Regions from separate parts of the Pseudarthrobacter kochi genome, predicted to be linked through region 1. Evidence: predicted binding sites of a transcription regulator. Region 1 holds the regulator's gene; the other holds the start of a gene.
The links. The regulator LexA, encoded in region 1, represses DNA repair genes until DNA is damaged. The targets are predictions, from matches to a motif close to TCGAACANNTGTTCGA.
Positions count from the first base shown of each region.

Region 2: a site for LexA is predicted at 4,517-4,532, ahead of ACZY0Y_RS04720 (LexA family protein). Genes of this name have one in related genera too.

Region 1 is NZ_JBVAYV010000003.1:50,668-62,390, forward strand. Features, by position in the region: gene hisB (imidazoleglycerol-phosphate dehydratase HisB) at 1-540, opposite strand, end outside; gene ACZY0Y_RS02405 (histidinol-phosphate transaminase) at 620-1,738, opposite strand; gene ACZY0Y_RS02410 (LysM peptidoglycan-binding domain-containing protein) at 1,817-2,326, opposite strand; gene lexA (transcriptional repressor LexA) at 2,686-3,435, shown strand; gene ACZY0Y_RS02420 (ATP-dependent DNA helicase) at 3,504-5,693, opposite strand; gene hflX (GTPase HflX) at 5,686-7,254, opposite strand; gene ACZY0Y_RS02430 (class I SAM-dependent methyltransferase) at 7,715-8,329, shown strand; gene dapF (diaminopimelate epimerase) at 8,310-9,266, opposite strand; gene miaA (tRNA (adenosine(37)-N6)-dimethylallyltransferase MiaA) at 9,380-10,315, opposite strand; gene miaB (tRNA (N6-isopentenyl adenosine(37)-C2)-methylthiotransferase MiaB) at 10,382-11,723, opposite strand, start outside.
Region 2 is NZ_JBVAYV010000005.1:127,861-139,583, forward strand. Features, by position in the region: gene ACZY0Y_RS04690 (L-threonylcarbamoyladenylate synthase) at 1-611, shown strand, start outside; gene ACZY0Y_RS04695 (hypothetical protein) at 626-913, opposite strand; gene ACZY0Y_RS04700 (hypothetical protein) at 1,669-2,016, shown strand; gene ACZY0Y_RS04705 (VOC family protein) at 2,368-2,769, opposite strand; gene ACZY0Y_RS04710 (DUF2975 domain-containing protein) at 2,990-3,346, shown strand; gene ACZY0Y_RS04715 (hypothetical protein) at 3,453-4,028, opposite strand; gene ACZY0Y_RS04720 (LexA family protein) at 4,546-4,977, shown strand; gene ACZY0Y_RS04725 (Y-family DNA polymerase) at 4,970-6,262, shown strand; gene ACZY0Y_RS04730 (AfsR/SARP family transcriptional regulator) at 6,299-7,264, opposite strand; gene ACZY0Y_RS04735 (S1C family serine protease) at 7,653-8,633, opposite strand; gene ACZY0Y_RS04740 (HtaA domain-containing protein) at 8,815-9,312, shown strand; gene ACZY0Y_RS04745 (sensor histidine kinase) at 9,594-11,045, shown strand; gene ACZY0Y_RS04750 (response regulator transcription factor) at 10,996-11,703, opposite strand.

The DNA of each region.
Region 1 (11,723 bases):
CTGGGCCTCGACGATGTGGTGCGGATCCCGGCCGGCGGTGACGTTCATGTGCAGGCAGATTCCGGCGTGCAGGGTGATGGCCTCGAAGACGTGGCGGGTCAGGGACCCGGTGAAGTGTCCGCCGATCAGGTGGTACTCCTGGCCGGCGGGCTCGCCGCCGTGCACGAGGTACGGGCGTCCGGAGACGTCGACGACGGCGTGCGCGAGGGCCTCGTCGAGGGGGACCGTGGCTTCGCCGAACCGGCGGATCCCGGCCTTGTTCCCGAGCGCAGTGCGCAGGACCTCGCCGAAGGTAATGGCAACGTCCTCGACCGTGTGGTGGACGTCAATGTGCGTGTCGCCGGTGGCCTTGACCGTCATATCGATCAGGGAGTGCTTGCTCAGCGCCGTCAGCATGTGGTCGTAGAACGGGACCGAAGTGCTGATGTCCGAGACGCCGGTGCCGTCCAGGTTGATCTCGACCAGCACGGAGGATTCGCTGGTGGTCCGTTCCATGCGTGCGGTCCGGCCCTCGGCAGCGGTTGATCCGGTGTTGCTCATGTGCGTGTCCTTTGGATGACGACGGTTGGATGACGACGGTGCCCGGCGAACAGGGCAGTGTGGATGTCCGGTGTTAAGTCTAGGCGGGCTGCACTGCGCGGCCGGCCAGGATCCGCTCGAGGGCTTCGAGGAAGGCTGTGGTTTCCGTCTCAGTCCCGGCCGTGACCCGCAGGTGCCCGGCAATGCCAACGTCCCGGATGAGCACACCGGCGTCGAGCAGCCCCTGCCAGATCTCGTGCGGGTTGTCGAGGCCGCCGAAGAAGACGTAGTTCGAATCGGAAGCAGCCGGCTTGAGGCCCATCCGCTGCAGCTCGGACACAATCCTGTCCCGCTGGCGCTTGATGTCCTCGACGTCTGCCATCAGCGCGACCCGGTGGTGCAGGGCGGCCAGGGCTGCCGCCTGGGTGATGGCCGAAAGGTGGTATGGGAGCCGGACCAGGCGCAGAGCGTCAGTGACCTCCGGCGCAGCCGCCATGTAGCCGACACGGGCACCGGCAAGGGCGAAGGCCTTGCTCATGGTGCGCGAGATGATCAGCCGTTCCCGGCCGGGCAGGAGCGTGAGGGCGCTGGGCGTGCCGTCGTGGGCGAACTCGTGGTAGGCCTCGTCGACGATCACGATGGTCTGGCTGGCTTCGCCGGCCTCGTACACGGCCTCCACGACGTCGAGCCCCAGGCCCGTGCCGGTGGGGTTGTTCGGGGAGCACAGGAAGACGATGTTGGGCTGGAGTTCGCGGACCTGGCGGGCGGCCGACTCGGCGCTCAGTCCGTAGTCGTCGGCGCGGACGCCCACGATGTACCCGGTGTCCGTGCCGGCGGCCAGCAGCGGGTACATGGAGTAGGTGGGAGGGAACCCAAGGGCGGTGCGGCCCGGGCCGCCGAAGGCCTGGAGGATCTGCTGGAGTACCTCGTTGGAGCCGTTCGCGGCCCAGATGTTGTCGGCGCCCAGTCCGTGACCCAGGTACTCCGCCAGGGCTTCGCGCAGCTCGGTGAATTCGCGGTCCGGATACCGGTTCAGGCCTGCGGCGGCGATCGTGACGGCCTCGGAGATGGCAGCCCGAACATCGGCCGGGACACCATGGGTGTTCTCGTTGACGTTGAGCAGGATGGGGACCTCCAGCTGCGGCGCGCCGTAGGGCGTCAGGCCGCGCAGATTGGTCCGGAGGGGAAGTCGGTTCAGGCGCTCTAACTGGTCAGTCACCTCACTAGTTTAAGTGAGATCGCCGCGGGCCCCGAAACTGTGACGCCCCGCAGGGCCCGGCTGACGGGGTCGAACGCGCTACTTGGACGGGATGAAGAGGGCCTGGCCCGGCACGACGCGGGCGGCGTCGAGGTTGTTCAGCTGGATGATATCGGTCACGACATCGCGGGGATCGCGCTCCGGCGCCACGGCTTCGGCGATGGCCCAGAGTGACTCGCCCGGCTGCACTGTCACGGTGACCGTGGGGGTCAGTGACAGCTCGGAGGCGGATTCCGCCGCTTTGGCGGGCGCGTTAAGGAAGCCGCTGAAGGACAGGATGAGGGCGGCCAGCAGGATCAGCGGCACGCCGATGAAGACGAAGCGTCCCCGCCGGGTGAGCTTGAGCGGCGCCTGCCGCACCCGCAGTGCGGGCGCTGCGGGATTGTGCCGGCGAATGGAACTGTCCCGGCTGATGGAGCTGTCCCGGCTGATGGAGCTGTCCTGGTTGGCCGGCGCATACCCGCCGACGGATGCACCGCCGTCGGGCCGGCCGTAGTTGCCGAATGCGTCGCGGCCGAAAGTGTCGTGAAACGCGCTTGATGCTGACATGAACTGAGCCCTCCTGGACCATACTGTGCCGCCCGGCGTACTCCACCTGCTTGCCGCCAACCGGTCTAACCTTCGAACAAAGAACCGAACGTCGCGCTGTGCCCGAGCAGTGCCCCAGCCTCAAACAGAGAATGACTAGAACACATATTCGAACCTTGCTTGTTCTGTTTTAGCACTTATTGACGAACATTGTCGAGACTCGCTAGAACAAATGTTTGAAAAAGCGGTGTGGCTGGCCTACGTTTGAGTCAAAGAACAACCACTTCTGCAGTTGATCAGCAGGGTCTGACATTTCAGGCCGGAAGTTCCCGGCATCCGCAGCCACGGCGGCCGGGCGGAACGGAAAGGCGTTGGCGAACATGGCAGCACAAGCCACTGGCGGCAGGGCCACCCAGCGAACCCCGCAGGCAGCCCGGCCCCCCAAGAGCCTCACCGTCCGGCAAAAGAAGATCCTGGAAACCATCCAGCGCTCGGTCACCGACAACGGCTATCCGCCGTCCATGCGCGAGATCGGCGACACCGTGGGACTGGCCAGCCTGTCCAGCGTCACCCACCAGCTCTCACAGCTGGAAAAACTTGGCTACCTGCGGCGCGATCCCAAACGCCCCCGGGCCATGGAAGTGCTGATGCCGTTGACCCTCGATGAGGGAACCCCAAAGATTTCCGGGGCCGCGAAGTCCGGCGGGCTGCGCACAGTGGGCGGATTGTCCGTGTCCGAGCTGGCCAGCGCCACCGACACCGCCATGGTGCCGCTGGTGGGCCGCATCGCCGCCGGCGGACCGATCCTGGCCGACCAGGTCGTGGAGGACGTCATGCCCCTGCCCCGCCAGCTGGTGGGCCACGGGGAACTCTTTATGCTCAAGGTCGCGGGAGATTCCATGATCGATGCGGCCATCTGCGACGGCGACTGGGTGGTTGTGCGCCAGCAGGGCGACGCCGTCAACGGCGACATTGTCGCCGCATTGCTGGACGACGAGGCAACAGTCAAGACGTTCCGCCAGCGCGACGGCCACACCTGGCTGCTGCCGCAGAACACCCAGTACGAGCCCATCCTCGGCGATCACGCCGTGATCATGGGCAAAGTCGTCTCGGTGCTTCGCTCCCTCTAGGACCGGTCGGCACCAGCACCGCAGCACTAGCAGCGGCCCGCGCGTCCCGGCCCCGCCCCCGTCCGTAGTCAGCTGGCTGGCTGGCCGGATTCTTTCGCGAGCCGTTCCAGGGCCGCGAGGGCGATGGCGGGGTCGGTGGTGGGCCAGAAGGGCGGCAGGGCAGCGCGGAGGAATCCGCCGTAGCGTTCGGTGGACAGCCGGGAGTCCAGCACGGCCACCACTCCCCTGTCCGTCGTTGTGCGGATCAGCCGGCCGGCGCCCTGGGCCAGGCGGATGGCGGCGTGGGTCGCGGAAACGCTCATAAAGCCGTTACCCCCGGCCTGGGCCACCGCGCGGGACCGCGCCGTCATCAGGGGATCATCGGGCCGCGGGAACGGAATCCGGTCGATCACGACGAGGCGGCAGGAGGCCCCGGGCACGTCGACACCCTGCCATAGGGACATGGTGCCAAAGAGGCAGGTGTCCGGTTCGTCGGCGAACTGCTTCACGAGCGCCGTCATGGTCGAATCCCCCTGGCACAGGATGCTCATGTCCAGTCGCGGCCGCATGGCCTCAGCGGCGTCCTCCGCCGCGCGCCGGGAGGAGAACAGGCACAGGGCCCCGCCGCCGGAGGCCCGGATCAGCTTCTCGAGCTCGTCGAGGGCTTCCGGAGAGGTGCCGCGGCCGGGTTTGGGCAGGTGCTTCGCAACGTAGAGGATGCCCTGTTTCGGGTATTCGAAAGGCGAGCCGACGTCGACCCCGGTCCAGCTGGGGGCGCCGGGTCCGACCAGGCCGAGACCGCCGGCAGCAGGTTCGAAGGCTGACCCGATCGCCAGGGTGGCCGAGGTCAGGATGACGGTGTGGTCCGCGAACAGGCCCTCACGGAGCCGTCCCGCGACGCTGAGGGGGGCGACGTTGATCAGGGCGGGCGCGGACTCGTCGGGCTGGGAGTAGCCCTGCTGTGGGTCGAAGGTGCTGTTCCTGGAAAACCAGACCACTTCGCGGTTTTCCCGCGCCGCCAGCAGCCGTTCGCACAGCTCCAGGATCACCATGAGGCGGGACCGCGCGAGCTGCCGGCCGCCGTCGGCCGTGTTGGCGCTGTCCCCTTTGGAGTCGGAGAGCGCCGCGCGGCAGGCGTCCCGCAACTGGTCCACGCAGTCCAGCTGTTCGCTGTTGAGGCCGTTGGGCATGAGTCCGCTGGGGACCCCTTCGATGGCGAGTTCGAGGTTGGACGCGGCGTTGTTCAGGGCATCAACGGTGATGCCGGTGTGCTTCCGTGCCCCGGACGCGGCGGCGTGCACCATCGCGACGGAGAGCTGGCCGGAGACGGCACCGGTCACCCGGTCCTGGAGTTCGTGGGCTTCATCGACCACCACAACGTCGTATTCGGGCAGCACGGCAAGGCCCTCGAAGGCGCTGACGGCCAGCATGGCGTGGTTGGTGACCACGACGTCGGCGTCCGCGGCGTTCCGGCGGGCCAGTTCGCTGAAGCATTCGGCAGCGAGCGGGCATTTCTGCGCGCCAAGGCACTCCATCGAGGTGACCGAGACCTGCCGCCAGGCGCGGTCTGTCACCCCGGGCAGGAGTTCGTCGCGGTCCCCCGTCACGGTGTCCTCGGCCCATTCGCGCAGCCGGACGACTTCCTTGCCGAGCTGGGACGAGGGTCCGCCCATCGCCGCGGCGAAATGCGGCACGGAGGTATCCTCGCCGAGCGAGAACAGCTGCCCTTCCGAGGGTTCTTCCGAGGGGAAACCGCCGTCGAGTTTGTGGCGGCACACGTAGTTGGAACGGCCCTTGACGAGGGCGATCTTAACGGGCCGTTCGAGCGCCGGGGTGATGGTCTTCAGCAGCCGGGGCAGGTCGCGGCCGACAATCTGGGTCTGCAGGGCCAGGGTGGCGGTGGAGACCAGGGTGGGCTTGTCGCTCACGAGCGAATGGGCGATGAGCGGAATCAGGTACGCCAGGGACTTGCCGGTGCCGGTTCCGGCCTGGACCAGCAGATGGTCGCCGCTGTCAATCGCGTGCGCCACCTGCCGGGCCATTTCGTGCTGGCCGTCGCGGCTCTGGCCACCCATGCCCGACACGGCACGGTCGAGGAGTTCGATGACGAACTCCTCGCCGGCCGGGCCGCCTGTCCTGGCTGAACGCTTTCCGGCGGATGCAGTCTCCCCGGCGTCCGTCCCGGCGGGGTCCACTGGTGCCGGGCCCTGAGTTGCCGGGTCCTCCCCCGCCGGATCGCCCGTGTCTGTGTCCGCCCCGGTCACCGCTGCCTCAGTCATTGCTGATGAACGAATCCAGTTCAGCGGCGAATCCTTCGCGCACCATCACGACGGCGCGGGTGCCCGCTTCCTCGTGGTCGAGGCTGACGATCTCGGCGTCGGTCTCGTGCAGCTTGCTGAGCAGGTCGCCGCGGTTGTACGGGATCATCAGTTCCAGCTTCACGCTGGGCCGCGGGATGCCTTCGCTGATGGCCTTGAGCAGTTCCGGGATGCCTTCGCCCGTGCGTGCCGAGACCACAACGTGGCGCGGTTCGCGCTGCTTGAGCCGTTCGATCACGAAGGGGTCGGCGGCGTCGGCCTTGTTCAGGACGATGATTTCCGGCACCTTGCGTGCGTCGACTTCGCTGAACACCTTACGGACCGCGGCGATCTGGCCTTCCGGATCCGGGTGGGAGACGTCCACGACGTGCAGGATCAGGTCCGCGTCGGCGACTTCCTCCAGGGTGGAGCGGAAGGCCTCCACGAGCTGTGTGGGCAGCGAACGGACGAAGCCGACAGTGTCGGCGAGGGTGTAGCCCAGCCCGTCCGAGGTCTCCGCCTTGCGGACCGTCGGGTCCAGCGTGGCGAACAGGGCGTTCTCCACGAGGACACCGGCGTCGGTCAGCCGGTTCAGCAGCGAGGACTTGCCGGCGTTGGTGTACCCGGCGATCGCGACGGAGGGCACAGCATTACGACGGCGGTTGGCCCGCTTGGTCTCGCGGGCCGGCTTCATCGCGGCGATTTCACGCCGCAGCTTGGCCATCCGGGTGCGGATCCGGCGGCGGTCCAGTTCGATTTTGGTTTCACCGGGACCACGCGAACCCATGCCGGCACCCGCACCGCCCACCTGGCCACCGGCCTGGCGGGACATCGAGTCACCCCAGCCGCGCAGGCGCGGGAGCAGGTATTCGAGCTGGGCCAGTTCCACCTGGGCCTTGCCCTCGCGGCTCTTGGCGTGCTGGGCAAAGATGTCCAGGATCAGGGCGGTGCGGTCGATGACCTTGACTTTGACGATGTCTTCGAGGCTGCGGCGCTGGGACGGGGCCAGTTCGGCGTCGACGACGACGGTGTCCGCGCCGGTGGACATCACGATGTCCTTGAGCTCCTGGGCTTTGCCGGAACCGAGGAAGGTTCCGGGGTCGGGCTTGGCGCGGCGCTGGACGATGCCGTCCAGGACCTCCGACCCGGCGGTCTCGGCGAGGGCGGCGAGTTCGCGGAGCGAGTTCTCGGCATCGGCGAGGGTTCCTTCGCTCCAGAGACCGGCCAGGACGACGCGCTCGAGGCGCAGCTGCCGGTATTCGACCTCGGTGACGTCCTCGAGTTCGGTCGACAAGCCGGCGGTACGGCGCAGGGCGTGCCGTTCCTCGAGGTCCTGCTGGTCGCCGTCGTACGTGCTGTGTCCCTCGTCCAGCCGGGAGATCGCCTGCGCCTTGCCGAGCACCGACGTGGGCCCACCGGCAGCCGGGGCTGCCTTCCGGGCAGGGGTGTCCTTGGAGAGGATCCGGTCGATGACAGCCTGGATTTCCGCAGGACTCATGTCCTGGGCTGCTGAATCGGGTCCGGTGTTGGGCTGACTGGTCATGGTCTCCTTTAGAGGTTCGGCAGTTTCAGAATAGTGCCGATCGGGGCTGGGTGGGGCGGTATTCGCGCTGGGCTGACGACTATTGGTCAATCGGTGTCTCCTGGATGCCTGCGGCAGCGGTGCCGGGGGCAGGGTGGGCTCCGCGCAGGAGCGGTGAGAAGGGGGAACAGGCGTGGTGGTCGCCTTGGGGAGGGAGAGACTGTCCGCCCGGCCGCGCTCCAGTGAGCACTGCCAAACTCCAAGAGGGTCGGGCGCCAGCGGTGGGTCCTTTTCAGGAGCATCGTGGGGTGGCGCACTGAGCGGAAGGTAACTACCTGCGTCGCTGCGGGGACGGGTGTTAACCCGTGCCGGCTACTTGAAGTTCAGGAACATGTCTTTAAGACTAGCAGATGGGAAAGGCACCCCCGGTCCCCCGCCGCGGTTTCGCCTGCGGGCCGTCAGCCAACTAATCTGGGCAGTTATGGAGTCTGCACACTATTTCAGCGCCCAGCCTGCCGGGCCGTTCACCCGCAAGCCACTGACCGTGGAGCTGGCCGGTGAAACCAGGCAGTTGCAGACGTCCTCGGGCATCTTCAGCCCGGACAACATCGACAAGGGCACGGCCGTGCTGCTGGCCGAGGCTCCCGCCCCGGCACCGCAGGGCACGCTGCTGGACATCGGCTCCGGCTGGGGTCCGATCGCGCTGACCATGGCCCTGCGGGCACCGCACTCGCAGGTCTACGCCGTGGACGTCAACGAACGCTGCGTAACGCTGACCAACGAAAACGCGGCCTTGCTGGGACTGGGCAATGTCACGGCCAGCACGCCCGACGCCGTCGACCCGGAGCTCCGCTTTGATACCATCTGGTCCAACCCGCCCATCCGGATCGGCAAGGACGAACTCCACGCCCTGTTGCTCCTCTGGCTGCCGCGGCTGGCGCCAGGCGGTTCCGCGTGGCTTGTCGTGCAGAAGAACCTGGGCTCGGATTCACTGCAGCGCTGGCTCGCAGCGGAGCTGGACAGCAGCTTCACCGTGACGCGCGAGAGCACCTCAAAGTCGTTCCGCATCCTTCGGGTCAGGAAAGCGTCCCGCTAGCCACGATCACCGCGGGTCCGCTGAGCTCGACGTGCTCGTGGCCCTCCGCACCGAGGAAGAACTTCACGCCGACGGCGCCTCCCGGGACGTGGACGTTCCAAACGTCCGGGGCGCCCTGGCCGGCCCAGTGGCGGATTGCGACCGCTGCGGCACAGGCGCCGGTGCCGCAGGATTGCGTTTCCCCGACTCCCCGCTCGTGAACGCGCATCGTGATGGTGCCGACGCCCTCATGGACCAGCGGCTCGGAGGGCACAACGAACTCGACGTTGGTGCCGTGGGGCGGGGCCGGATCCACGTGCGGAGCGCTAAACAGATGCGTGGCCTCCAGCTCGGCGAGTTCGGCCAGCGCCACGACGGTGTGCGGATTGCCCATGCTCACGGACAGCGCGGGCCGGGCGACCTCCAGCCCCGCCGCGCTGACCAGCGAGTCCATGGCCCGCGCGGTGGCCTCGCCCGGGAAGATGAACTCCCAGGGACCCATGTCGACGGCGTAGCCGCCGGCGGTGCGGACGATCGTCTTGGCGCCGCCACGGGTGCCGATGGTCAGTGACTCGCCGGCGGGGAGGTCTACGAGGCCTTCGGTGATCAGGAAGTGCACAAAGACGCGGACACCGTTGCCGCACATCTCGGACAGCGAGCCGTCTCCGTTGCGGTAGTCCATGAACCATTCAGCGTCCGGGTGGTGCGTGAGCAGCTGCCGGCCCTCGGCGAGCAGCCGGGACGGGACGGCGCGGATCAGCCCGTCGCCGCCGATTCCGCGGTGGCGGTCACAGAGCGCGGCGACCTGCTCCGGGGTTACTGCCAGGGTGCCGTTGGGGTCGGCGAGGAGCACAAAGTCGTTGCCCGTCCCGTGGCCTTTGGAAAACTTGAGTCCGCTCAGGGCTGCAGTGTCACCGGTGGGGTTGCGGTCAGCGGCCACGGCCAGGGTTTCGTCCATGCTCCAAGGTTACCGTTCCGGTGCGGGCCGCCGGAAAATGCCCGCGTCAATCATCCCGTCATTGGGCGCCGTCAAAACAGCGCCGTCAAAACAGCACCGTCAAAACAGCACCGTCACTTGGCGCCGCCGCAGAGCGCGGCGGCCTTCGCCACGAGTTCCGGGTCCTGCCAGTCGACCCAATGGATGCGGGGGTCGGCCCGGAACCAGGTGAGCTGGCGGCGGGCGAACTGCCGGGTGGCGACAATCGTTTCCTCCGCTGCCCGCGCCGTGTCCGATTCGCCGTCGAGGACCTTGAGGAACTGGGAATAGCCGAGGGCACGCGGGGCTGTGCGGCCGAGCCGGAGTCCGGCGGCGTCGAGCCTCCGGACCTCTTCGAGCAGCCCGCCCTCCACCATGGCGTGGACCCGGCGTGCGAGCCGTTCCCGGAGCTGTTCCCGGTCCACCTCGAGCCCGATCTGCACGGCGGGCTGGAAATACTCGCGGGTGGGCATAAAGGAACTGAACGGCCGCCCGGTCAGTTCGAACACCTCGAGGGCACGGACAATCCGGCGTCCATCGCCAAGCCGGCCGGCGGAGACCGGGTCCACGCCTTCCAGCCGCGCCCGCAACGGCGCCGGTCCGCCGGATTCCAGTTCCGCTTCGAGCCGGCCCCGGATGGCAGGATCGGTACCCGGGAATTCCAGCACGTCCAGCGCGGCACGGACGTAGAGTCCGGAACCGCCGGCCAGGATGGCGCGTTTGCCGCGGGCTTGGATGCCGGCCATGAGCTCCCGGGCCTGCTGCTGGAAGTCCGAGACGCTGGCTTCCTCGGTGACGTCCAGGATGTCCAGGAGGTGGTGTGGCACTCCCCTGCGTTCGGCCTCGGTGATTTTCGCGGTGCCGATGTCCATACCGCGGTAGAACTGCATGGAGTCGGCGTTGATGACTTCGCCGTCGAGCTCCAGTGCCAGCGAGACGGCAAGATCGGACTTGCCGGAGCCGGTTGGCCCGACGACGGCGACGACCGGCAGAGCCGGTAATGCGCCGTCCGGTGTGGGTCCGGCCCCGATGTCGGCTTTGTCGGCTTTGTCGGCGGACCCTTTGCCGGCCGCGGCGTCCTGCGGAGCTGTCACGGACTAGCGGCCGCGGACGGGGAGGGTGGGCATGCCCAGCGAGACGCCCGTTGTGCCGGAAGGGGACCCGGGCGCGGGTGCGCCGCAGGAGTCCGCCTGCGACCTGTCCCAGGCATCGCCGGCGCGGGAGCGCCGAAGGCTGTAGTCCTGCGCCGACGCCGGGTCGGCGACGAGGTGGAACGCCGCGGCCTCGGTGATCGTCACAGTGACGAGGTCGCCCGGGCGGGGCGACTCGGCGCCGTCGGGCACGGAGAAGTGGACGAGGCGCTGGTCCTGGGCCCGGCCGGAGAGCCGGTGGGTTTCCTCGGATTTACGTCCGGAGTGGGCCGTGACCATGACCTCCACGCGCCGGCCGAGCTGGCGGGCGTTCTCCTCGGCGGCGATCTTGTCCTGCAGGGCGGTGAGGCGTTCGAAGCGTTCCTGCACCACGGCCTTGGGGAGCTGGTCCGGGAGCTCCGCGGCGGGCGTGCCCGGCCGCTTGGAGTACTGGAACGTGAAGGCGGTGGCGAAGCGGGACTTCTCCACGACGTCGAGCGTGGCCTGGAAGTCCTCCTCGGTCTCGCCGGGGAAGCCGACGATGATGTCCGTGGAGATCGCGGCATGCGGGATCTTCCCGCGGACCTTGTCCAGGATGCCGAGGAACTTGGCGGAACGGTAGGACCGCTTCATGTCCTTGAGGACCTTGTCCGAGCCGGACTGCAGGGGCATGTGCAGCTGCGGCATAACGTTCGGGGTCTCGGCCATGGCGTCGATGACGTCGTCGGTGAAGGCGGCGGGGTGCGGACTTGTGAAGCGGACGCGTTCCAGGCCGGGAATATCACCGCAGGCGCGCAGCAGTTTGGAGAAAGCCTGCCGGTCGCCGAATTCAACGCCATAGGAGTTCACGTTCTGGCCCAGCAGGGTTACTTCGATGGCGCCGTCGGCAACGAGGGCCTGGATCTCGGCCAGGATGTCGCCGGGGCGGCGGTCCTTTTCCTTGCCGCGCAGGGCCGGGACGATGCAGAAGGTGCAGGTGTTGTTGCAGCCGACGGAGATCGACACCCAGCCGGCGTAGACCGAGTCCCGCTTGGTCGGCAGCGTGGAGGGGAAGACGTCGAGCGACTCGAGGATTTCGAGTTGTGCCTCGTTGTTGTGGCGGGCCCGTTCCAGCAGGGCAGGCAGGGCACCCACGTTGTGGGTGCCGAAGACGGCGTCCACCCAGGGGGCCTTCTTGAGGATGGTGTCGCGGTCCTTCTGCGCCAGGCACCCGCCGACGGCGATCTGCATTCCGGGATTGGCGGCCTTAGCCGGCGCCAGCATGCCGAGGTTTCCGTAGAGCTTGTTGTCGGCGTTTTCCCGCACCGCG
Region 2 (11,723 bases), on a different contig from region 1:
ACTTCGATGTTCACCCCGAAAACCCCCAGGCCCGCTCCATCAGCCAGGCCGTGGAAATCGTCCGTTCCGGCGGCCTGATCGCCTATCCCACCGACTCCTGTTACGCCCTCGGAGCGCAGATCGGGAACAAGGAGGCGCTCGACCGGATCAGGGCCATCCGCCATCTCGATGCCAAACACCACTTCACACTGGTCTGCAAGGACTTCGCCCAATTGGGTCAGTTTGTGCAGATCGACAACGATGTGTTCCGGAGCATCAAGGCTGTCACTCCCGGAAGCTACACCTTCATCCTGCCTGCCACCAAGGAGGTTCCCAGGCGGCTGCTGCACCCGAAGAAGAAGACAGTAGGCGTGCGCATCCCCGACAACCGGGTGGTCCAGGCACTGCTGGCAGAACTGGGCGAGCCGCTGCTCTCCAGCACCCTGTTGCTGCCGGACGAGGAGGAACCGCTGACCCAGGGCTGGGAAATCAAGGAACGGCTGGAGCACGTGGTGGACGCCGTGATTGATTCCGGGGACTGCGGCGCGGAGCCCACCACCGTGATCGACTACTCCAGCGGCGTGGCCGAAGTCGTCCGCCGCGGCATGGGCGACCCGTCCCGGTTCGAATAGGCCCTTCCGGGACCCTACGCGGACGCGGTTGCGGTTGACCCCGCGGTGTCCGACGCCCGGTTCCGCAGCCAGCGGCGTGACAGGTCCATTGCCGCGATGATTCCCGCGAGCGGCGTGAGCACGGCCGCGGCGTAGACGAACAGCAGCCAGGTGAGCGTGGTCAGCAGCGTCTGGTGGTCGCTCAGAAGGGACAACCCGCCGAAGAGCCCGAGGCCCCAGAACAGGGCCACTCCGGCCAGCACGGTCGCGGCGGGAAAGTACTCGCTCGTGACAACGCTTTTCACAATACTCAAAGTTTTCATGGACCCTCCTCATGCCTGGCGGAGGAAAGAGTCCGCCGGGGTCATTCCAAGTATGGGGCCCGCGAGGCTGGGAATTTCGACGAAATCCCAGCACGTGACGAAGCTAACTTTGCTGCCCCGGCACGACGGCGACATCTGCCGCACCACTCGGCAGGACCGGGACCGCCGAGTGGTGGTCCGAAGCCACGGCACTTGCCTCGTTTGTCTCAGCGTCCGATCAGGAGGGACTCCTATATGCGGCGGACCAGGGCTTGGCTCCGGCGGCGGAGTCCTCATTCCTGAGCGGGCCACGCTCGGGAGCGGACACCGGCTGGGGCCACATGCACGCGGGGAACCTGACCTCGTTGCGGACGGACCAGAAGCAGGCCGCCGGCCGGTCCGGCAGGAGTACTTCGTCAGCTTCTGCGCTCACTGAAATCAACGGTTCGGCGGCTTGGACAGCGGCAACTCCGAAAAGCGTATCGGAAGCTCGCGCCAGCGGTCCTCGCCACTCCTCGAAGTGCGAATGCGAGCCAGCGGCGGCGGGAGACTCTGGCAACGATATGGGGACGAATATCGGATGGGTGTATTCGCTCGATGCCAACCCCACCAATAATGAGGAAATGCAGCTCACTCCGAGGTGTCGAGTTCGAATTAGCAGCATGCGTTGTCCGGTAATCATTGCGGTCGGCACCGTCCTGCTAGTGGGTGCTGCATCCGGTTGCGCTTCTTCCTCAGGGAACGGCGAGCCGCCATGTTTTCCACCCGCCTTTTCTGTGAAGCCGACCACTGCGAAAGCCGGCGAGAGTGTGACGGTCACCGCGCCGGATGCTGACTGTAAGCCCCGCTACGGCGACCACGCCCGCATCCAAGTGGCCGTCAACGACGCAACCAGCAGGATGGTCATCGACGCAACGACCCCCATGAACGACGATGGCGGGTTCACCTACACCTTTGAGGTCCCCTCTCAAATGGCAGTCGGCGATGGGGCGGTCACGGCCGTCCCGTACAACATCGACTGGTGCGATGACACGGGCAGGAACCATCGTGCCGATGGAGCGGCTGTTACTCTCCAGCGGGCATCGTGTGTGATGCCAACGAAGCCACTGACCATCACCCGTTAGGGACGCTTCGAGTAGCTCTCTGGAACCTGCGGGGTGGCAATACCAGAGGAGGTCCTGTTCATTCAGGGAACGGAGGCGCGGGGAAGTCCGGACACCCGAATCGACGAGCTCACGCAGTTGGCGGGCGGCGGTGCGTGGCTCTTTGGAAGCGTCTCCCAACTGGTCCGCAACGTCCGCTTTTCCTCGAGCCTGAGGTCCAGCCGACCTGCCGTTGACCGTCTCCCGCACAATGTCGAGATGGCCGGCGTACACGGAAGTCTAACCAAGTACGCGAAACACGATCCAGTCCGTCGACGGTTCGGAACACATGCTGGCGTTCGTTCGCTAACTGTGCGAGCAGCTGTGCTTCGCTCAGGTGCCGGGTTCGTATCCGATGAGCCAGTGAAGTCCGTGACGATCTATGACCTGGCCGTCCGAAGCGCCCCAAGGCTTCGGAGCAAGGGGGTCCACCACCCGGCCGCCGACGGCAAGTTTGTCGAACCACTCATGGAGAACTGAGGGCTCGGCGGTCCCCAGCAGGGAGAGCATGACACCTTCGAGCCGGACACTTTTCTGGCCTGCGGCCGCGTCCGATCCCGCCAAAGCAACAAGGCCGTTGAGCATTCCGTGCGCTATAGCGTCTGGGGGGCCGTCGCTGCGACTGAAGTCATCATATGTGTGCAAGGAGAGCTCTCCGCCGAAAACGTCCGCGTAGAAGCCGAGCGCTTCACGCGCTGTGCCCGGGAAACTGACATAGATCTGCGGCGCCGTCATGTGCACAGCATACAGACACCGCCCACCCACAGCTCCGTTAACACGACAAAGCTGTATGGTGCGCCAGCTTTTCGTTCATCATTGCCGTCAGGGTGAGTTGAGGCCAAGAGTTCATAGCAAGTCCGTCGAATTCGTGGGGCGAGAATCAGGATCAGCAACGAATGTCCATCTCCACAATTCCCCGGGTGCCGGAAGGTTCCTCCCCTCCGCAGTGGAGAGTGTGGTTGCTGTTTTCCCGGAGGTCGAGCCACTCACGGTTCCCGCCATGGTCTGGGGAATCTGCGCGCTTGCCTGCTGGCAAGCCATTGCCGCCATTGGACTGCGGCTTGTCATACGCGCCCGCGACCACAGATTGGATTCATCCGCCGACAAATGGCTGCGCGCGATGGTGGGTTGTCTCCTCGCCTTCATCGTGCTCGTCGTGGCAGCCTTCATCGCGCTGAACGTGCTGGGGTACACGACCCCTGGGGTGATGCTTGGACTCATCGCCGGAGGGTTAAGCTCTCTGATCGCAGCGTGCTCTCTCGTACTTTTTCTCGGGTCCGGGCCACCAATGCGGCAGTTTTCGCACACTTGACCGCAACGTGTATGGGTAACTTGCGGAGTAGTTTTTGAACGAATAGCTCTACGAAAGGGAACGGAGATCCCCGGAAGGGAACCTCGGCGGCTTGTCGGTGCTTTTGTCAGCCAGCGGGGCGCTGGTCGGAGTGGATCCTCACCGTGCCTGCGCCGCAGCTAAGTACAAGCGCTTCGCCGGAAGTTTCGAGGCGGCAGTTCTCGCTGGTGATGGTCCCCGGGCCGGAGAGCTCTGGCGCTTCCCTGTACCACCTGTAGTGGAAGGCATCGAATTCCGTGTAGATATGGATGACATCGCCGTCGAATTGATCCTGGGTGACGATGACCGAGCGCCCATCCGGGGCCACTTCACGGATATTAGTCCCGAAGCTGAGGAGCAACGAGAACAGCAGAAACAGCCCTATGAACGGGGCTGCGGCAACGGCGGCAACGGTTGTAGCCCACCCTGTCGTCACTCGCAGCCAGCGGCGGTTCACGCGGCGAATCAGCGACGGAAGCAGGAGGAGAATCCCGGCACAGCCGACCAGGCCGCCGACCACATACGTCAGGCCAACGACGGCGCTCCCGTCGATCCCCCAGAAGAAGATGAGCCGCTGACCATCGGGAGCCAGCGGATGTGCCGAGAAGTAGAAGGTCACCCACGTGTAGATGGTGGCAGTAAAAATGAGCAGGGCTGTACCCAAGATCTCCCTACGTCTCATGTTGCGTTGTCCCCCAAATCGGCCCGCCCCGGGTGCATGCTAACCCAGAGCACAGTAAGGGTTGGGGCTGAATTCTGCGCCGATCCACGTTCCGCCAGCGTCTTTGCACCTTTGGATCACAGGGTTAGGGTCACGCATCCCCTGGCAGGTGGCGAGCCCCACCAGCAGCAGTGCAGTGACAAGAATCCAGACCAGGCGCCTCTGGCTCCCACTCCTGGTCCGATTCTCCCCCATTGTCATAACGGGAGTCTAGCGTCGGACACACCGGGCCCAGCTCAGAAGCAACCAGCCCCCTTCAGCCGCACCTTTCCGCCATTAAACGCGGGCGAGTCCTGAGGAGTCCGCGGGTGACAGTGGACCCTGACGGCATTCCGAGGAACCTCATGCACCGCCAGATGGCGCCAACCATGCGTTAGGCGTAATACGGCAACGTGTGCGCAATGTCAGTCCCCGGGACTACACTGAACCTATCGAACATATATTCGAATAAAGGTGTGTTGTGGGCGTAATCATCGGGCCCCGCGTGATAGACGCGGGCACTTCTCTTCTGTCGGTCCTGATCTCGCCGGTGCCGGTCGCCGCAGGCTACCCCTCCCCGGCCCAGGACTACTTTGACGGCCGCATCGACCTTAACGAACACCTCATCAAGGACATCACCAGCACCTATGTCGTCCGGGTGTCCGGGGACTCCATGGAGGGCGCCGGGATCAGCGACGGCGACGAACTGATCGTCAACCGGGCGCTTGAGCCCCGTGACGGCTGTGTCGTCGTCGCGGTCCTCGACGGCGAACTCACCGTCAAGAGGCTGCGCCTCACGACTTCCGGCGTGGTCCTCCAGGCGGACAACCCCCGCTACCCGGACATCAGGGTCGCGGCGTTGTCGGACCTCGTCATCTGGGGCGTCGCGACCCGCTGCCTCCACCATGTCTAGGGCCGGGCCCGGGCGGGGCAGCGTCGCCCTCGTCGATGTGAACTGCTTCTACGCCAGCGCCGAACGCGCCTTCGACCCCTCCCTGGAGGGCCGTCCGCTGGTGGTGCTCTCCAACAACGACGGCTGCGCCGTCACCCGCTCCCCCGAGGCGAAGGCACTTGGAATCCCGCTCGGTGAGCCCTGGTTCAAGCTCGCGCCGCGGGCAAAGGAATGGGGGCTCGTGGCGCGCTCGAGCAACTACGAGCTCTACGGGGACATCAGCGCCCGGGTGATGGAACTCCTCGGCCGCTACTCGGCGTGGCTGGAGGTCTACAGCATCGACGAGGCTTTTCTGGGCGTCCGCGGCACTCCCCAGGAGCTGCAGCGGCTGGGCCACACGATGAAGACGGCAGTGCGCCGGAACGTCGGCGTCCCCGTCTGCGTTGGCATCGCAGGCACCAAGACCTTGGCGAAACTGGCCAACAAGTGGGCCAAACACAATCCGGCGTTCGACGGCGTCTGCCACTGGGATGCCGTCCCCGCCGCCCAGCAGGAAAGGCTCATGGCGGGCCTGTCCGTGATCGAGCTCTGGGGTGTTGCGGCACAGTTGACCAAACGGCTGAACGGGCTGGGGATCCATTCGATTTTGGACCTCGCCCGGGCGGATCCGATCCGGATCAGGGACCGCTTTTCGGTGGTGCTGATGCGCACGGTCCTCGAACTCCAGGGAACTCCGTGCATCCCGCTGGAGGAGCAGCGAATAGGGCGCGACCAGCTCATCTTCAGCCGCTCGTTCGCCGCTCCGATCACCACCGGCGCCGGCCTGCGCCAGGTCCTCGGCGTCTATGCCCAGCAGGCCAGCGCCCGGCTGGCACGCCACGGGCTTCAGGCCAAGGTGCTGACTGCATTCGCGGCCACGTCGTTCTACAACCGGCAGTCCAGTTCCCACCCTTCCGTGTGCGTGCCCCTGCCCATGCCCACCGCGGACCCGGTCCTCCTGGCAAGGGCCGCCTGCGCCCTGCTCCCCCGGATCGACAACGGCATCAAGTACGTCCGTGCGGGCATCATGGTCACGGACCTGCGGCCCACAGGCAACCAGGCACCGCTGGCGGTCTTCGAGAACCCACATGAGGAACGCGGCATCGGCCCTCTGCTTGAGGAGGTTAGCCGGAGGTACGGCCGGGGCTCGATCGGCCTTGGCCACGCCGGAATCCGGGGCGGACCGGACTGGACCATGAAACGGGACATGCTGTCCCCCCGCTACACAACCCACTGGGACGAGCTCCCGGTTGTCAAAGCCGCGTGAGTGGCCCGGCCGGCGGGCCGCTGCACCAGGGCAGATTCAGACGGCGACGGCCAGCGCCTGCTGCAGGAAGGAGTCGAGCACCCGGCCGGCGTTCTCCTGCATGCGCCGGGATTCCTCTGCGGCGGGCTGCGTGCTTTTGGGGCCGTGCAGCCGTTCACTCAGATAGAGCAGGGCTGCCAGGACTTCCGAGAGTTCGGTGTTTCCCTCGGCGCGCTGCCGCAACAGCCTCAGGTGGGCATCCTGCAGGGCCGGCCCCGGGGCGCAGCCCAGGTCGCGGTCGAACAACCGGCGGCAGCGCTCATACGCGGCCAGTCCCTGCACTGGGAGACCCGCCTGCTCGTATCCCGCGACCAGGATGGTCCATGCACGTTCGTTGAGCGGCTCCGAACGGATCGAGGTCTGTGCCAGCGAAACAGCGAGTTCGGGTTTGTCCAGAAATGCTGCGGTTTCTGCCGCGAGAATCTGGGCGTCGACTTTCGCGGCTGCGTGGCGGGCCCGGGCCTCCTCCGCCCACTCGGCCACCAGCTCAAAACCCAGCAGCGGCTCTGCGGCCAGTTCCAAGGCCTGCAGCGAGAGCATGTGAGCCTCCGCCGGCGGGGACTGCCGGGCCGTGCGGACCAGCTCGTGAAACTCGGACAGGTCGAGTTCCACCAGCTGTGGATCAAGGACGTAGCCGGCGTTCGCGGTGCGAAGCGGACCCGATTTGGTGTTGCCGGGCTGGATCGCCCGGCGCAGGCCGCTGACATAGCTCTCGAGAGTCGCGACGGCGCCGTCGCTGGCATGCGGTCCCCATAGCATCTCCACGAGACGCGTCTTCGAAACAGGTGTCCCGAGGTTCAGCAGGAGAATTTCCAGAATGTGCCGCGGCTTGCAGCCTCCCAGGTCCGCAGCCCTGAGCACTGCTCCATTTCGCCGGACCTCGAATGTTCCGAAAAGCCGAACCGAAATTCCCGGTGTGGGAACGCTCAAATTCTCCACTTTGATCCCCTCCCCAGGTATCACTAAATCGCTCCTCGAAGAGCCGAAAGGAATTACAGGAAAGGTACGCTGAGACTCACTTCCATCCGACTTTCTAGGGAAACCGTTTCACGCAGGACGAGGCTCAACAAGGAATGCAACTACCCGATCGTTGACCGCGCGGAAAGTCGGGTACACCGGGGAACGCCGCCAAGTATCCTCCCGAAGTCTCCTGAGTACCCGGACGGTGAGGCAAGTATCGCCACCCCCAAGCGGTGGCACGACCCCGGGTAGGTCCACCCGGGCCGTAACGCCGGCCCTGTCAGAAGAGTTCTCCAGGAGCGCCGGGGCGATGACCAGGTTTCGAACAGCGCCCTGACGCGCGAACCGGGAATTTCCGGATCCATCGGCATTCCCGAGGGCACCGCTAACCCTACTTCTCCCTCATCTCCTCGGGGACGGTGAGCACCCGGATTTCAGCACCGTCACGTAATACCGCCAACTCCAGCGGAACACCAATGGCCGCGACAAACAGCAGTTTCTGCAGACTTTCGGCGTTGGAGACCGCTTTTTCACCGACCCTGAGGAGCACATCCCCCGCCCGGAATCCGGCCCGCTCGGCGGGAGACCCTGCCAGGACTTCGACCACCAGGAGCCCTTCGCGGTGTCCGGTCCGTACGACGGCGCTGGGCTGGAGTTGGATTGGGGTACTGACGAGCCCGAGGTAGGCGCGTCGGACGCGGCCGTCCTTAAGCAGCGCTGCAATGATCCGCCGCGAGGTGGCGTTGACCGGGACGGCCAGGCCCAGCCCGGCGCCGGCCACCGCAGCATTGATGCCGACGATCCTGCCCCGCGCATCCGCGAGCGCTCCGCCCGAACTTCCCGGGTTGAGGGCTGCGTCGGTCTGGATGACGTCTTCGATCATCCGGCGGTTGTGTCCGGACCAGACGGGAATGGAGCGTCCCAGCCCGCTGACCACCCCGGCGGTCACGGAGCCCGAGAGTCCCAGCGGGTTGCCGACCGCGATGACCAACTGCCCGACCCTGAGCGACTCTGCATCACCCAGGTCCGCGGGCGTCACAGTCGGGGCCCTGCCATGCACGACGGCCAGATCGGAAAGTGGATCCGAGCCGACCACTTCCACGGCGGTGCGGGTCCCGTCGGCATATACCGCGCCGCCACCTTGGGCGCCGCCCACCACATGGGCGTTGGTGAGGAGGTACCCGTCCGAGGTGAACAGGACGGCTGAGCCGGCGCCGATGCGGAAGCGGCCCTGCCGTCCGGTGCCGGACACTTCCAGCGCCGCCACATGGGGAGTCACCGCGGCGGCGACGCGAATCACCGTTGCGGAGCAGGAATCAAGGGGGTCCTCGGACGCCTCGGGGTCAGGGACCCGGCTGATCGCAGTTGCCACAGCGCACCTCCTGAACTGGTACTCATCTAAGTCAACCACCGGCCCGGGAGAGGTAGTCCGGCGCACCCTACGCCCTCAGGGGAATACGCCGGATGTCACGACGGCGGGGCGGCAGTTCATGCGGCAGGCCATGCACCGCTAGGCTCAGAGAGTCCAGCTTTTCAGCCACAGGAGAACCTACGTGAACGCAGCGTCCGCTTCACCCGATCCGCTGCCCGCGCTGGGCCTGAGCTGGGGCATCAAGCGCAGCTTCGTCGACTACATCAACAGCCTGCCGGACGGGTCCGTCTCCGCGACCAACGGGGCGACCGTGGCCGAACCTTCCCTGTTCTGCTTCAGCCCGGAGTCCTCTGACTACGACGTCGAGCGCGGCACAGGCGTGCTGCGCTTCCGCGGGGATGTCCGGCTCGCCGGCCACCACGGCATGCTGCTGGTCCGGCTGCTGGATCCTTGGATCACCTTCACCGGCGGCAGCGGAGTGCTCTCCATCAGCACCGGCGATGGCCAGGACCGCACCGCGGTCGGGTTCCTCACTCCGTCGAAGCCCCGCGTCGCCGGCGGGTCTCTCGTGTGGGAACCCGTCGACGTCGTCATTTCCCCGGAAGGATCCGAGCTCTTCGACGGCCAGTATGCCGCCGGCCAGCCCATGGATCCGCTCTTCATCCGGGTGGCAGCCTAAGGAGAGCCGCGCTGGTGGAGTTCGCGGACGGTCGCCTTCGGCTCTAAATTCACAAATGACCGGCCGCACACTGGTTGAGGAGAGAGTGCGGCCGGTAGCCTGTGGCGGCCGGCGGATGTGCGCCGGAGCCTTGAGCCTGTCGGCTCCTTCATGAACTTTTCCTGCCTTAACTGTGCCGCACAGCACCTGAGAGGACCCTGAGAAGGCCCCTGCCGCGTCGGGCTCCGGAAAACTCTCCGGCAGCGGTTGTCCGAGGACCGCCGGTGCCGCATTCTTGGAACATGGAACGGCCCACGTCCCCGGCCAGGCGGTCCCGCCGCAGCAGTTGGGGCTTGCGCAAGCGCTCGACGGCGGTCGCCGTCGCCGTCGTTGCCGCTGCGCTGCTTGTAGGTGGCGTCATCTGGCTCGCTCTGCTGCAAAGCACCCTCACGGCCTCGATCGATTCCGCTTCCCTGCGGAAGACACAAGACGTGATCGTCCAACTGGCTGACCACGACATCGATGAGCTCGCCGAGTATATCGGGCTAACGGCCTACGCCGGCCAGTATGTCCAGCTCCTGGACGCCTCCGGGCAGGTGGTAGCAGGGTCCGAGCCCAAGGCCGCCCAGGTGCCCCTGACCGCCCGGCGCCCCTCCCCTGGCCAAACCCAAACCCAGGACGTCTCCAGTCTCCCCAACATCGGCAACCAGGACGACTTCCACGTGGTCACCGCCGGAGTGCGGGTCGGTTCCGCCGAGTACACCGTGGTGGTTGCCTCCTCAGTGCAGGTGCAGGCCGATACCGTCGCCACCGTGGCGTGGTTCCTGCTGGGGGCTACCCCGTTGCTGCTCGCTGTCGTTGGCATCTCCGTATGGCGGCTGGTGGGACGATCGCTGCGCCAGGTCGAAAGGATCCGGGGCCAGGTCGCCCGGATCGACGCCGAACGCCTCGATGGCCGCATTGACGTCCCGCCCACCAACGACGAACTCGAGGCTCTGGCCCGGACCATGAACATGATGCTGGAGCGGCTCCAGGCATCGGACCGTGAACAGCGCCGCTTCGTCTCCGATGCAAGCCACGAATTGCGCAGCCCGCTGGCCACGTTGAGTGCCGGCGTGGAGATCGCCGCGGCGGATCCATCCGGAGCGATGTGGCTCCAGATGAAAGATGTCCTTGCCAGCGAAACGGAGCGCATGCGCTATCTCGTGGAGGACCTGCTGACGCTGGCCAAGGCGAACGACGGGGGGCTGGCGGTCGAGGATGACGACGTGGACCTGGACGACGTCGTGGACCAGGAGATCAGGCGGCTGCGGTCGGCTAGCCTGCACCAGATCACAGCCGAGCTCACGCCGACCCGAATCCGGGGCGATGCCCGGCGCATCGGCCAGGTGCTCCGCAACGTCCTGGACAACGCTGAGCGGCACGCGCGGTCCCGGCTCCGGGTCACCCTGCGCACCACGGCCGGCGGCGCTGTAATCACTGTCGACAACGACGGCGATCCCGTTCCCGCGGCGGACCGGGTGCGGATCTTTGAGCGCTTTGTCCGGCTCGATGAGAGCCGTTCCCGGGAAAACGGCGGCAGCGGTCTCGGCCTGGCCATTGCGGCGGGGATCATGTCCGCCCACCACGGCACCATCTGCGCCACCGAAGGGCCCGACGGTGAATGCCGTTTCGAAATTGCGTTTCCCCTGCCCGGGGCCCCGGCTACTGATGAGGGCGCGGATGCGCCGGTTCGGAAATCTGCCCGGCGCTGAGCTGGTAGCCCATCCCGCGCACTGTGGCCAGGCTGCGGACACCGAACGGGGCATCGATTTTGCGCCGCAGGTAGCCGATGTAGACCTCCACGACGTTGTCCCCGCCTTCGAACGCCGAATCCCAGACGTTGTCGAGGATCTCCGCCTTCGACACAACCTGGTCGTGCCGCCGCATGAGATAGTGCAGCAGCCCGTATTCGCGGGCCGTGAGGCTGATCTCCGTGCCGTCCCGTCGGACCCGGCGGGTGACGGGGTCGATGGAGAGGGTACCGAGCGTCAGCACGACGGGCCGCTCCGGGGCCCCGCGTCGGATCAGGGCACGGATCCGGGCCACGAGCACCAGGAAACTAAACGGTTTAGTCAGGTAGTCATCGGCACCGAGGTCAAAGGCATCCGTCTGGTCGTACTCCCCGTCCTTCGCGGTGAGCATCAGCACCGGGGTCCAGATCCGGCGTTGGCGCAGTTCCTTGAGCACGTCGTAGCCGTTCATGAGCGGCAGCATCAGGTCCAGCAGGATCGCGTCGTAGTGGGATTCGCTGGCGGCCGACAGTCCGCTGACGCCGTCATGGGCCACGTCCACGACGAACCCTTCATTCACAAGGCCCCGGCGAACGGTATCGGCGAGGTGCCGCTCGTCCTCCACCATCAGAACCCTCATTGCGGACTCCTCTCCTCAGA